DNA from 2 places in the Alkalihalobacillus pseudalcaliphilus genome. Region 2 is predicted to be linked to the other one. Evidence: riboswitches for the same ligand, from Rfam matches in the RefSeq annotation. Region 2 holds a riboswitch; the other holds the start of a gene.
The links. Region 2 has a riboswitch for FMN ahead of ribE (riboflavin synthase). Riboswitches for the same ligand answer to the same signal wherever they lie in the genome.

Region 1 (7,551 bases), 110 kb from region 2:
TCGTGAAGTCGAGAATGGCTATGCCAAAATCGAGGTCATTGATCCAGATGGGTTATCTTTAGGAGTAGAGTCTGTACCTGTTGGAACTAGTGAAGAAGCAGGAGAAGGTGGAGAAGAAGCCACTGAAATCTTTGGTTTATCCATAAACACGCAAAATATTAGCTCTGCTGGTACAGTTAAAGTGAAGGTGGAAGTAACCGCAACGTTTGAATTAAGAGATATGAGTGGAGTTGATCCTGATTCAAATGATGAGGGTAGACCAGTTCAAGCAGCAAGAGAGGTAACCTCTGTCAATGGTAAATTCAAACACGGGGGAATCGATTATCAATTTAAATCGAATATAAATGAGGATTCACTAAATTTCACCGTTACAAATAACGCACTTTCTTTCCAAATCGGGCCTAATACGAATCAAAATGTGATGATTGATATTCCACAAATGGATGTTGTGACGTTGGGAATTGAGGGTGTCAATGTTCTTTCGAATGATGCGGCCAATGACGCTATCTTTCGTATTGACCAAGCGATTAATAAATTATCGGATGCTAGAGCCAAATTAGGAGCTGTTCAAAATCGTTTGGAACATACGATTAATAATTTACAAGTGACGCATGAAAACTTAACGGCTTCTGAATCACGAATTAGAGATGCAGATATGGCTTTAGAAATGACCGAATTTACTCGAAACAATATTTTGAATCAATCGGCAACAGCAATGCTTGCTCAAGCTAATCAGCTACCACAAGGTGTGTTACAGTTATTACAATAATAAGCTGATTGTTGTTTTCCATACTTACTAAGGATATACGAGCCACAGCTTTACTTTGATAAAATGATTTAACGTAGTAAGATGAAGGGTGATTATAAGACAAAAGAATTAGGTGAATACAGATGGATGTTCAGCGTATTGCAACAACAGGTGTAGGGAAACCATCTCCGCGGACTACGTCACAAACGAATGCTTCTGTTTCATTTTCTGAAGTGATGTCTAATAAAAGAGATCATGCAGCAGAGCACCGTTTACGTGAATTGATGGGGAAAATTGAGGATCAAGGGAAGACACTTTCTGAGTCGAGAACAGTTGAAGAGTTGAGAAAGTATAAGCAATTAATTAAAGAATTTGTTGGAGAAGCGGTGGAACACGGTTTAAGTTTAGAGGAAAAACGTGGGTTTAATCGTAGAGGTCGAACAAAGATATATAAGATTGTAGAGCAGGTAGATGAAAAGTTATTAGCTTTAACCAATGCCGTTTTAGAAAAAGAAAAATCGGGCCTTGATATTCTTGATATGGTTGGGGAAATTAAGGGATTATTGATCAATATTTATGCATAAATGTTTTAAAAGGTGATGAAGCTTAATGGCTTCATCACCTTTTTATGGAGCGTTCCCCTTTGTTATAATAAAGGAAATAAGATAAGCAGACAGATATTAAAGACAATATGAGACCAAATAACGGCAAAGATATTTTTCGTGTAATAATATAAGACATTCCAAATGAAACCGGCTATAAATGCGGCCAAAACGAGCAGTATGGAACCAGAGAAAAGGTGTACAGCACTATATAATAAAGTGGCGAGCAGGATGGAATGCTGTGGTGAAAATTGTACTAATGCTCTGTTCAGAACGTAATATCGCCAAAAAAGCTCTTCCCCTGGAATAATAATGATGAATAAACAGAGCCACTGTATCCAGCTGTTTGGCTGGACAAGTTGATATAGCTGTTCTAAAGATTCAAGTAATGGAATTTGGAAGAGAATTAGGAACGCTTTTCCTATCGCAAATAAAAGGTAAATGCCGATACCGCCTATAAAAGCGACAAGCCATCCGTGTTGATGATGTAATGGAATGACAGGTTTGCTCTGCAAAAGGGCGATCAGGATTAAGAGAACATAAGAAATTGAAAATAACATCCAAAATGATAATGGTTGCCATGTAAAGCTGATAAAAAGTAAACTAGAAGCCATAATTATATTAAGTATAAACGATCTAGGTATCAATGGTTTTCAGTCCTAACGAAAAGGGTGGAATAAAGATGAATGTGAAAATTTTTGAATATAGAACAATACTTGCTTGTTCGATAGATGAGGCGTGGTCCTTTTTTTCAACCCCATCTAACATTAAGTTTATCACAAAGTTTCCACCAATTGTTGATGTCTCAGAATCTAGGCAGGGGGACTTAGCGATTCACTTTGGCTATTCTTTTTATTCGTATGAGTGGCATGCGACTTTAAAAAATAACCCCGAATGTTATTCATTTACCGATATAGCTGTCAAGCCTCCTTACCCGTTTACATTTTGGCGTCACGACCACCGGTTTGAAACTTTTCAGAGTCGTACAGTGATGGTTGATACAATGACAGTCGAGTCTAAATGGCCAAGTATGTTTTTACGCTTCTTTTTTAATCGGATGTTTCGTAGTCGAGAAAAACAAATGAAAAAAATCCAATTGGCTTATTAAAGAGCCCATTGGATTTTTCTATTAGTGTGAGGTAAGTGGTTCATGTTTGCTTTTATCTCTTTTTTTAAGTGGATTTTTTTGTATAGATAAAAAGTACATCGTCCCCCATATGAATAAAAACCCGACTAATTGAGGAATTGTAATGACTTCATTAAAGGCAAACCAGTTAATGACTAAGGCAACGGTAGGAAAACTTAACTCTGCTATCGTTGCAAGAGATGCTTTTGTATTCGCTAAGCCCTTATAATAGATAAGGATACTTAGTAAGCCAGGTATTAAGGCTGAAGCAGCTAAATTAACAAATAATAAAGCGGATGAGCCAGCTGTTGCTGGTATCGACCAGGCAGCCCCTTGAAAGGCAACAATCATGATTAATAAAGGTAGTGCCACAATAAAACGTAACGCAGTAACCGTCTCATACTTCATATCATGTAACAAATAACGACCCATCACGGTGGAACCGCCCCATAATGCTGCGGCTGCGATTGATAATAAACTCGCCGTTTGGAAAAAGTCACCAAATGAATGGAATGGAAAAGCGAATCCAAATGTAAGCAAATAAGTACCTAATAACGCAATGATAACAGCCGTTGTAAAATGTTTAGGTAAGGCTTCTTTTAAAATAATTCTTGCAAGAAATATCGCAAAGAGTGGTTGAAGCTGCTGTAATAACAAAACGACATTAATTTCTCCATACGTTAAGCCAAGCGTAAATAAAATTGTCGCAAAAGCAGACCCGCCCCAAGCAATAAAAATAATCGCACCGACATGCTTTAGCTTGACTGATTTTAAATCTGCACGGTTAACCCACAGCAAAGGTAGGGCAATAACCATAAGTAACACATGTTCAAGCAAAACAATTTGTGCGGATGTAAAACTGTCTAATAATAGCATTCTAAAAAGCGGATTAATACCCCAAAATGCAGCACCGATGGCCACGAACCAAAAACCATTTTTCATTAGTTTTTGCTTCTTGTCTGACTGTAAATTTTGTACCATGATTCAAACTCCTTTTTTGGTTTGAATATGGAATCTTACATAGAGAAAGCCTTCTTTTTATTATAAAAAGAAGGCTTACCAAATAAACGTGTAGTTTTATTATTTTGGAAAATAAACACGCTGTATTCGATCTCCTCCCATCCGGACTTTAACCGTCGGCCTTGGATTCACACCAAGTCAGTCTTTTATCAAAATCATCACGATAAAAGAGTCGCGGGCTACGATTAACACTCAATCATCACCGCCGGTAAGGAATTTCACCTAACCCCGAAGATTCATATTCGATTTTTATCTTTTACTATTGTAATAGGAATATAAGAAAATATCAATACTTCCTTTTTGTTAGTTACCGCTTAACTTAAGCTCGATAGACTACTTAACCTCTTGCGTATGCAAATATTTACTGACTAGCGCCAGAATAGACCTGCGTGTTAAAATCCCTAAAAACTCTTGTTCATCATTAACGACACATAAAAATGGGTGGTTTATTGATAAATTAAGGGCTCGGGCGAATGTATCTTCTTTCTTGATCATCGGTACATTCGTATTCATTACATCAGAAACGGTTTGATCAGATAACCGTTCGAGTTCAAATTGCTCAACACCTAATAATGAGTCGAGAATAAGTGAATTACTAATAATTCCATGCAGTTTAAGCGTTGGGTCAAGTACGGGTATAACAGTATAACCTGACTTGATTAATACAAGCAATGCATGCTCTAATGGGTTTTTTAATTGTACATGTGCCACTTTTTCCATTGGAACAATTAAATCACGTAATTCATTGTCTAATAGTGTCTTGTTTTTTAATTCTTGGAACATTCGATCACTTCTTTTTTTGTTATTTGTTTACGAACATCTATCTTTATCGTATATCTCCAAAAAACATTATGTCAAGAAATAAGCGATCATTGATAAAAGTTTCTGAAGTAAATTTTATCAATATTGGTGATACTGGTTATTAGAGGTGAAAAAGATGCATACAAAACATACTGTCACATATATATGTGAAACTTATTTATCTGGTAATAACTATTATTTTAAAAAAGAGCTTATCACATTTGATTCGTGGGATAATCCAGAGTCAATTTCATGGTCAACACCAAGGCCCATTTCAAAACAGACATTCTTGAAAAGGGAAAAAGAAGGCTACAAAACATTATACAAAACCAATCATAAAAAACCAGCAGAGGTCATCACATTACATGGTGAATCAAGTTGAAAGCAATTAGTCCTAAGACTACAATGGAGGAAGAAAAATCGCTCTGCTCCCCGCATAAACGCATTACTCCATGAAACCTTGAATAAGAAGTCCTGTAATTACTTTTATCTTTAATGGTGGTGAGGTGAACCGTATTTCGCTATGAGGTTTTGTATGAAAATTGCTAATGCTGGAATGCGGAGTTCTACTCGTCGCTACCGAAAATCATGTTCCGCGTCCTATGGGGTGGCACTGAGCTAACTTGCTACGCCAGTGGATCTCAGCTCTGCCACTACGTCCCATGGGAGTCTCCGCATGTTTTCGTCCGCTAGGTTCGTCTAAAGTCTCAAGTTTAAGAATATTCTTACAATAATCATTAGCATGAAAAGAATAAAGCGAAAATAAATGAAGAGCCACCAGTCAAAGAGCACAAAACCACTTTCATGCTTTTGGTAATAGCTTGCTGAACAACTAATCACCAACAAAAACGAATTTATGCGTTAGTTAGTCCTTAACATGGTGGACTTTCATTTAATTTGGTTCTGTCCTTTGATTGTTGGCATTTTGGTCAATTTAGTTTAGTTTCTTGCTTTATTGGCTTTTCATTTATTTTGTATGAGAAGGGCACAAACCAAGAAGTCTGCATCAACCAAAGCGTGCCCCCAATCCCGCAGCGATCATCGAAGGGTACACCTTCGCCTGTAGCCAACTTTCATACAGAAAAGCACGAAAGCCTATTTTCGGAAAATTCAAGAACTATTATTGACATTCTAAGTATAGACCGATAGAATACTATTAAACTAATAAAACATATAAAAATACAAGGAATTAAATTTCATGCTAAGGCTAGGAGGAGAAGCATGGATGACCAAAAATTAGATGAGGTTTCTGAACAAATTAAAGGGTTACTAAAAGACTTAAAGTACGGTTCCATCACGTTAGTTGTTCAAGATGGTAAAATTGTTCAGCTTGAAAAAAATGAAAAGGTAAGAATTAAATAATGAGTTGCTGACTAGACAAACTAGAGGTGACGTTTTTTCAACTAGGTATAGGAACTAGGTGAGGAAACGTCGCTTTTTCTATTTGGTAAAAGGAGGTGTCTACACTTGAATGTATCTTATCAAGCACTCAAAGACGAAGATTACAAAAAAATAAACCAACTGTTAGCCAAAAAAGACAGTATGGACGTTTTAAAATGGGCCTTTCAAGAATTTGGGGATGAACTTGTTTATTCCTGTAGTTTTGGTGTTGAGGGAATGGTATTAATTGACCTAATTAATAAAGTCAAAAAAGATGCCCATATCATTTTTCTTGATACCGATTTTCATTTCAAAGAAACGTATGAATTAATAAAAAAAGTAAAAAGCAGATATCCACAATTAAACATTGAATTAATCAAACCTGAGCTTACACCATTAGAGCAATCAAAGCAATTTGGCGAGAAATTATGGGAAAGAAATCCAGATGCATGTTGTCAACTTCGTAAACTCATTCCATTAGAACAGCAATTATCGAAAAAAAGAGCATGGATTTCTGGACTACGTCGGGAGCAATCACCAACGAGAGCGAACACGAAATATGTGAATCAGGACAATCGTTTTCAATCTATAAAAATTTGCCCACTTATTCATTGGACGGAAGAAGAGATATGGATGTATGTGAAATTGAACAAGCTTGATTACAACGTATTGCATGATCAGCAATTTCCGAGTATAGGCTGTGAATATTGTACGAAACCAGTTAAAGAAGGTGACGACCCGAGAAGTGGTCGTTGGGCTAATTCCACAAAAACAGAATGCGGCTTACATCAACAACCTTAAAGAGGAGAATGAATATGAGTCATATAGCACCACATGGAGGTACATTAATTCAGTTATTTGATCCAGAATATGATGATTCGAACATTTCTAAGGAAATTGAATTAGATTCTTTTGCTTTATCAGATTTGGAATTAATAGGTATTGGTGGATTCAGTCCACTTACTGGATTTTTAGGGAAAGAAGATTATGAATCTGTTGTTCGACATATGAGATTAGCAGATGGAACGGTATGGAGTATTCCTATTACATTGCCTGTTACAGCGGAAAAAGCACAAGAGTTAGTTGTAGGTGAACAAGTGAAGCTCGTCTTTAATGGTGAGGGCTACGGAGTTATCAAAATATCTGAACTGTTTGAGCCGAATAAAATAGAAGAGGCTTTGCATGTTTATCGAACCGATGACAAAGCACACCCAGGAGTCTCCAAGCTATTTGAACGCCCACATGTATATGTAGCTGGTGAAATTATTTTGACCAGACGTGTTAAACGGGGGCGTTTTCAATCATACCACCGTGACCCGAAAGAGACTCGAGGGAAATTTACGGAGCTAGGTTGGAAAAAAATTGTTGGCTTTCAAACGAGAAATCCCGTACACCGAGCACATGAGTATATTCAAAAAGCAGCTCTTGAAATTGTCGATGGCTTATTTTTAAATCCACTAGTTGGAGATACGAAGTCCGATGACATTCCTGCAGATGTCAGAATGGAGAGCTACGAAGTATTACTTCAACATTATTACCCTAAAGATCGAGTATTTTTATCTGTTTTTCCGGCGGCGATGAGATATGCAGGACCAAGAGAAGCTATTTTTCATGCGATTGTTCGTCAAAATTATGGATGTACGCACTTCATTGTAGGCCGTGACCATGCAGGTGTTGGTGATTATTATGGGACATATGATGCACAGCTTATTTTTAACGAAATTCCAGAAGATGGTTTGCAGATAACTCCTTTGTTTTTTGAGCATAGCTTCTATTGTCAAGCTTGTGGAAATATGGCTTCAACGAAAACATGCCCACATGACAAGGAACATCACGTCATTTTATCAGGGACAAAGGTACGAAAAATGCTTGCA
Region 2 (7,551 bases):
TTAGTACAGGTTTTTACCATTCTGCTCAGATTGGTAAAGGGATGTGGGCGATGCCTGACCAGATGAAAGAAATGCTGGATCAGAAGAAAAACCATCCTCAAGCAGGTGCTAATACCGCTTGGGTACCTTCACCAACAGCTGCAATATTACATGCTCTTCATTATCATCAAATTGATGTATTCACTATTCAAAAAGAAAAGCAGCATAATAAGTATGATTTAATTAGTCATATACTCACACCGCCACTAGCCACCAAGGAAAGCTGGTCACCTGCAGAAATTCAAGAAGAGCTAAATAATAATATTCAAGGTATATTAGGTTATGTAGTACGTTGGGTCGATCATGGTGTCGGTTGTTCTAAAGTTTTAGATATTCATCATATTGGATTAATGGAGGATCGAGCGACCTTAAGAATCTCCAGTCAACATATTGCTAATTGGCTCCACCATCGTATTTGTACGGAGGAGCAAGTGAATGAAACATTTATAAGTATGGCAAAAGTTGTAGATAAGCAAAATGAGCAAGCTTCCAACTATCGCTCATTATTAAGAGGGGAAAATGGCTCCAATGCTTTTCAAGCAGCGTTAGCGTTAGTTTTTGAGGGCAAAAATCAACCGAGTGGATACACGGAGCCAATCTTACATCGTTTTCGCTTGAAAGAGAAAGAAGAGGCACTATTAAATAGAAGTTTTTAATACATGATTGATTAATGGACTACACATCGACTGATTCATCAATTTTGTCGATGTGTATTTTGTATGAAAGTGGACTTAGGGGCGATAGGTTGTGCCTTAAAGTTATCTGGTCATCCATCTTACGATAGACGACCTTAACAGGACAATGCTCCCTTTTTGGTCGTGCGGACTCCTCATAGTGATGGAGTTGTAAACGGGCCAACTGTTTAAATAGTCGCCACTACTTTCATCTTTGTTGGTGGCGAAGTGAATGGGGCTTCGCCATGTGGGTTTTGTATGAAGGTGTAACTGGGGAGGCGGCCCACCTAAATTCATTTTCAAGATTCATAAACTGGTAAATGGTGAATTAGCATTCAGTTTATAAAATGATGGGAACACATTATCTACAGCAGTTATGGTTTTAATAGGTAGTACGGTATTGATTATTGCTATTCAATTTCTGACATGTAGAGAGAATCACCGCTTTTAACATTGATAATAGTTTTTAACGGAGCAATTCTTTTTCTTGCCTTTCGAGATTAACAGTGATAAAATTCAAACCAATCTAAGGTATAAATATCTTAGAAGACAATCATTATTATGATAATTAAATAGTTTCCTTCGGGGCCGGGTGAAAATCCCGACCGGCGGTGATGAGGTCAACCTCTAAGTCCGTGACCCGGACGCTATACAAGCGGACGGTGGATCTAGTGAAAATCTAGAGCCGACAGTGAAAGTCTGGATGGGAGAAGGAAGTGAAAGCACCTAGACACAGGAGAGATCTAAAATTTTTTAGAGGAACTGTGGTTTATTTGTTTTTCAAAAAAGTGGTAATTTCTTTTTTGAATGTGCAAATACATAGGTTTATTTTGTGCTAGCATTTTGCCTCCCCAATGAACAATCGGGAGGCTTTTTTATGTTCTGTTTCACAAATAAACGTCAGCGTGCAATGTTGCCCTCCCAATCATAATGAGTGATGTAAAGAGAATGAAAGGAGGGGTTTGATGTTTACAGGAATTGTTGAAGAAATGGGTGAAGTGCAAAGCATCCGTCAAGGGCAAGAGCAATTTGTTTTAGTTGTGAAAGCCAATCATATTTTAGAAGATTGTCATGTAGGCGACAGTATAGCAGTAAATGGGGTATGTTTAACCGTTACGCAACTAAAGCCACCATATTTTACGGCAGATGTTATGCCAGAAACATTAAAATCATCTAATTTACAACAGGTTAGAAGTGGCCAACGTGTTAATTTAGAAAGGGCGATGGCTGTAAATGGACGTTTTGGTGGACATATCGTTTCAGGTCATGTTGATGGTACAGGTAGAATTCAGCTTATAAAAAAAGAGAAAAACGCTGTTTATATTCATGTGGACGTCTCTAAGAGTTTAACGAAATATATGATTCTAAAAGGTTCAATTACGGTTGATGGGATCAGTTTAACGATTTTTGACGTGAGTGATGATTCGTTTACGATTTCCATTATTCCACATACGTTCAGTCAAACGGTTTTAAAAAACAAGAAAGTTGGTGATTGGGTCAATATTGAGTGCGACGTTTTGGCGAAATATACGGAAAAATTATTAAGTCAATCACAGACATATAAGGAAGAAAAAACGAACATTACGAATGAATTTTTAGAGAAAAATGGATTTATTTAAAAAAGGTGGTGAAGAGATGGAGAAAAAAGAAGAGCGGTTTGATCCAATTGAAGAGGCTTTAGTGGCCTTAAAAAAAGGAGAAGTCATTATTGTTTGTGACGACGAGGATCGTGAAAATGAAGGTGATTTCTTGGCATTGTCGGAAAAGATAACGCCTGAAATTGTGAACTTTATGGTTACGTTTGGTCGAGGACTTGTTTGTGTACCGATTACTGAAAAGCGTGCTATGGAGTTGGATTTGAAGCCGATGGTCGATACGAATACAGACCCACATGGCACAGCATTTACAGTTAGTGTCGATCATGAACAGACGACGACAGGAATTTCAGCTTATGAACGTTCACTAACGATTCAAAAGATTATCGAACAATCGGAAACGAAATCCTCATTTAAACGTCCTGGCCATATCTTTCCACTCATCGCTAAAGACGGTGGAGTCTTAAGACGAGCCGGACATACGGAAGCGGCCGTTGATTTAGCCCATTTAGCAGGTGCAGAGATAGCTAGTAGTGTGATTTGTGAAATTATGAATGATGACGGAACTATGGCGAGAGTACCTGAATTAAGAAAAATCGCCGAAACACATCAATTAAAAATGATTACCATTAAAGACTTGATTGAATACCGTCTTAAAAAAGAAACGTTTATACAAAGAGAGGTCGTTGTAGATTTACCATCGGAATACGGACACTTTAAAGCTGTTGCTTATACGAACCAAATCGATCAAACAGAAAGTATAGCATTAGTAAAAGGGGAGATAAATGGTGAAACACCTACGCTCGTAAGGGTACATTCCGAGTGTTTAACAGGAGATATCTTTGGTTCGAGACGTTGCGATTGTGGCCCGCAACTGCAAGCGGCTCTTCATGAAATTGAGCGAGCTGGAACTGGCGTTTTGTTATATATGAGACAAGAGGGGCGTGGCATTGGTTTAATTAATAAACTCAAAGCTTACAAACTGCAGGAAGATGGTTATGACACAGTTGAAGCAAATGAAAAACTTGGTTTTAAAGCGGATTTAAGAGAGTATGGGATTGGAGCACAGATTTTACGTGACCTCGGTATTAAACAAATGCGACTACTTACGAATAATCCACGCAAAATCACAGGGTTAAGTGGGTATGGCTTATCAATTATCGAACGTATGCCTTTACATTTTCCTGCTGTGAAAGAGAATCAATCATATTTACAAACCAAATCAGAAAAGCTCGGTCATTTATTTAACATCGACGAATTATTGAGAAATGAAGGAGGAGTTCAGAATGGTCAATAGATTAGAAGGACATTTGATTGGAACAGACTTAAAAATTGGAATTGTAGTAGGAAGGTTTAATGAATTTATTACGAGTAAATTATTATCAGGGGCAGAAGATGCCTTGAAACGACATGGTGTTTTAGCAAGTGATATTGATATTGCGTGGGTGCCAGGTGCTTTTGAAATCCCATTCGCGGCGAAAAAAATGGTGGACAGCAACCGCTATGATGCGGTAATCACGTTAGGTACCGTAATTAGAGGTGCGACACCACATTTTGATTACGTATGTAATGAAGCAGCCAAGGGTATCGCTTCTTTATCTCTATCTTCAGGGAAACCAGTTATTTTTGGCATTTTAACGACAGATTCTATTGAACAAGCGATTGAAAGGGCTGGTACAAAAGCTGGAAATAAAGGCTGGGAATCGGCTACAGCTGCGATAGAAATGGCAAATTTATCAAGAGCATTTGATCAAGAATAGGAAATGAAGAGGTGAGCCAAGCATGTGTTGGCTCACCTGTTTCTTTGTTTTAAGAGTTTTTTCGTTTTATTTGATTCTGGCGTTCTGCGATAACGTCAGATCGGTCTCTCAGTTTATGTTTATGAATAATATAAGGCTCCGTGAATTCAGGTTGCTGCCAGCTAATGCCTAATTCCTCACTTCTCTTTTGTATAAGCTCATGAATTTGTTGATCAAAAAAGGGAATTTTTATTGGCTGGAAAAGAACCTGTATGTGCTGTGCTTGTTCGGGCTCAGAGTTAAGTATGGTTGAAATAGTGTGAATGTGGTTGGAAATATCTGCTGCTAATTGGTCATAATCAATATTTAACTGACGAACAGATTCTGCTTCAGCCATTAAATAATTTCTTGAGCTGAGTAGCATCTTTTTAGCTCCAGCATAATTGCCTCTTCTTTCATGGTAAAGTCCAACAGAAAGCTGAATTAAACCGACCCAGACAGGGTGCCGCTGACTTTCCTCCGCCTCTTTCCAATATTCTTCAAGCACTTCATGGCATTCAAAATAATCATAATTAGCGTGGAAATAAACTAGATAATCTAAAAATGGTTTAGGGTACATCATCATCATCCTTAACTCTCAATACTAAAAACAGATAAACTCAATACTGCTAGTTTATCATTGAAGCCATACAAATGTGAAGAAAAGACCGCCCAAGATGCTCCAACAAGGCAGTTAAGCAAGAAAGTGGGTGAGTTATACTACAGCATGATCGGTAGCGATGAGCAGAGCAAAGCTCCGCATATGAGCATCAGCATCAACTTTCATATAAAACGCCCATGTCGGAGCTAAAATGCTGTGCCACCAACAAAATGAAAGTAGAGTTTAGCTTTTAACTGGTGGCTTTTCGTTCACTTTGCCTTTGTTCTTTTTCATTTTAAAAGAATGATGTTAGACTGTTTTTACTTGAGAATTAGTAGAAACCCAGCAGACGGTGGCGGGCTGAAATCCACTGGCTGTGCCAGTTAGTTCAGCGCGACGTGATTGACGCACAGCATGATTTTCGGTAGCGGCGAGCAAAGCTCCGCACATGAGTACCAGCATCAACTTTCATACAGAAAATCAAAGATAGGGTCTATCGACAAAATATGATATAATTTCTATGAAAATACTAATCATTTAGGAAGTGCTTGTGATGGACTTATGAATACATACGAAGTAAAGCTTGATAGCTTTGAAGGTCCACTTGACTTATTACTTCATCTTATTAATCAAGCAGAAGTTGATATATATGATATACCCGTTGCCAAAATTACTGACCAATATTTAGCATATATACATACAATGCAAGAAATCCAATTAGATGTGGCTAGTGAATATTTAGTGATGGCGGCGACGCTACTCGCGATCAAATCTAAAATGCTTTTACCAAACCAAACGTTAGAGCTTGAGGAAGAAGCGATTGACTATATAGACGATGACGATCCCCGTGATGAACTCGTTCAACGATTAATTGAATACCGGAAATATAAAGATGCTGCCACAGAATTAAAAGAACGAGAGGAAGAAAGAAGCTTCGTTTTAACACGAGCACCAGAGGATTTAGATCCTTATGTAACAGATGAAGAAAAAAGAGATATCTCCATACAAGGAGTATCGCTGTTCGATATGCTTGCTGCTTATCAAAAACTAATGAAAAGAAATAAACTGAAAGCCCCGCAAACAAGAACGATTAGGAATCAAGAATATTCTATTGATATACGAATGACGGAAGTTTTGGACTTTCTACAAAAATCACATGGTCAATGTAAGTTTGAGCAATTATTTGTGCCGGAGGATAAATCTCAAATGGTTGTAACATTTTTAGCCATTTTAGAATTAATGAAAACAAATACGATTACCTGTCAACAGAACTCAAATTTTGAAAGCATTATGATTTATGAAATGAATAAGGAGAACGTAAATGGAGAATAAGGCGTTAATTGGAGTTATTGAAAGCTTATTATTTGTATCTGGAGACGAAGGGTTATCAGAAAACCAATTATTGGAAATCATTGATGCGGAGCCTATGCAAATTCAACTTGCCGTGCAACATTTAAAAGACGAGTATCAACAAAAATCACGTGGATTGCAATTAATTGAGATTGCTAATACGTATCGACTGGCCACTAAACCAGAGCATTTGAGTTATATAAAAGCATTGGCGGTTTCTCCGATACATAAGGGGCTTTCACAGGCTGCTCTTGAAGCACTAGCAATCGTTGCTTATAAACAACCGATCACACGCGTTGAGGTTGAAGATATTCGTGGAGTAAAATCTGAAAAAGCCTTGCAATCTTTAATGACGAAACTTCTAGTGAAGGAAGTCGGGCGAGCGAAAGGCACAGGTAGACCGATTTTATATGGAACGACACTTCAGTTTTTAGATCATTTTGGTTTAAAGACGTTAGCTGATTTACCACCACTACCTGATCATGTTGATGAAAATGATGAAGAGGAGGAAGATGTAGATTTATTTATAAAAGAATTAGAAACAGAAGAAACATGAAGAACTGCAGAGTACTGTAGTTCTTTTTTTTGATCAAAATGAAAATGAGTTCACATTTGGGCTTTTTATTCATAAACTATAAAATGATGTTTTTTAAGGGGGATGACATGAGTATTTATATTAGTGAAGTAAAGCGTTGGTACGAAGACAATAAAGATTTTTTGTATGCTGAACTGAATCACTTATCTGAACAGGAAAAAGGAGAACTTCGTCAACTGTTAACTCAAATTGAACAAGTATTATCATTAGAGCACAGAAGTCATAATCAGATATCCGATGCGAGTTTATCACATTTATTAGATTCCGTTTACATGCTAATTGAAGGGAATTTGAGTCGTGGGGAACGGGCTCCTGTGCCGATTGGTGGTCATACTCTACCACCTTTGCCGTATGCGTATAATGCTTTAGAGCCGTATATCTCGGAAGATATTATGTACTTACACCATGATAAGCATCATAAAAGCTATGTGGAAGGCTTAAACAAAGCAGAATTAGAAATGCAGACGGCCAGAGAAACAGGGAATTATGATCTTATTAAACATTGGGAACGAGAAGCGGCATTTAATGGAGCGGGACATTATTTGCATTCTATCTTTTGGGAGATTATGTCTCCGAACGGTGGGGGTGAGCCAACAGGTGAGCTATTAAGTGAAATTAATCGTTCATTCGGTAGCTTTGATAAAATGAAAGAGCATTTTACTCACGCGGCAGATGCAGTTGAAGGTGGGGGATGGGCAATTTTAGTATGGTCACCAAGGGCTAAACGTTTGGAAATTTTGCAAGCGGAAAAGCATCAGCAACTTTCCCAACAAGATGCGATTCCTCTCCTTGTACTTGATGTGTGGGAGCATGCTTATTATTTACAATATTTAAATGAGAAAAAGGATTATGTGAATGAATGGTGGAACATTGTGAATTGGCCAGCAGTAGCGATGAGGTATGAGAAAGCTAAGCTTGT

Region 1: it holds a riboswitch for FMN, as region 2 does, so the genes downstream of both, PQ479_RS03925 (DMT family transporter) here and ribE (riboflavin synthase) in region 2, are expected to answer to the same signal.

Annotation. Positions count from the first base shown of each region.
Region 1 is NZ_JAQQWS010000001.1:807,869-815,419, reverse strand. It holds gene PQ479_RS03945 (flagellin N-terminal helical domain-containing protein) at 1-769, shown strand, start outside; gene PQ479_RS03940 (YaaR family protein) at 892-1,332, shown strand; gene PQ479_RS03935 (CPBP family intramembrane glutamic endopeptidase) at 1,395-1,997, opposite strand; gene PQ479_RS03930 (hypothetical protein) at 2,033-2,458, shown strand; gene PQ479_RS03925 (DMT family transporter) at 2,480-3,457, opposite strand; FMN riboswitch at 3,583-3,736, opposite strand; gene cbpB (cyclic-di-AMP-binding protein CbpB) at 3,830-4,279, opposite strand; gene PQ479_RS03915 (hypothetical protein) at 4,434-4,679, shown strand; gene PQ479_RS03910 (YezD family protein) at 5,519-5,659, shown strand; gene PQ479_RS03905 (phosphoadenylyl-sulfate reductase) at 5,765-6,478, shown strand; gene sat (sulfate adenylyltransferase) at 6,493-7,551, shown strand, end outside.
Region 2 is NZ_JAQQWS010000001.1:693,689-701,239, reverse strand. It holds gene PQ479_RS03390 (malate synthase G) at 1-695, shown strand, start outside; FMN riboswitch at 1,288-1,432, shown strand; gene ribE (riboflavin synthase) at 1,679-2,332, shown strand; gene PQ479_RS03380 (bifunctional 3,4-dihydroxy-2-butanone-4-phosphate synthase/GTP cyclohydrolase II) at 2,349-3,605, shown strand; gene ribH (6,7-dimethyl-8-ribityllumazine synthase) at 3,595-4,068, shown strand; gene PQ479_RS03370 (DUF309 domain-containing protein) at 4,118-4,666, opposite strand; gene PQ479_RS03365 (segregation/condensation protein A) at 5,249-6,019, shown strand; gene scpB (SMC-Scp complex subunit ScpB) at 6,009-6,593, shown strand; gene PQ479_RS03355 (superoxide dismutase) at 6,701-7,551, shown strand, end outside.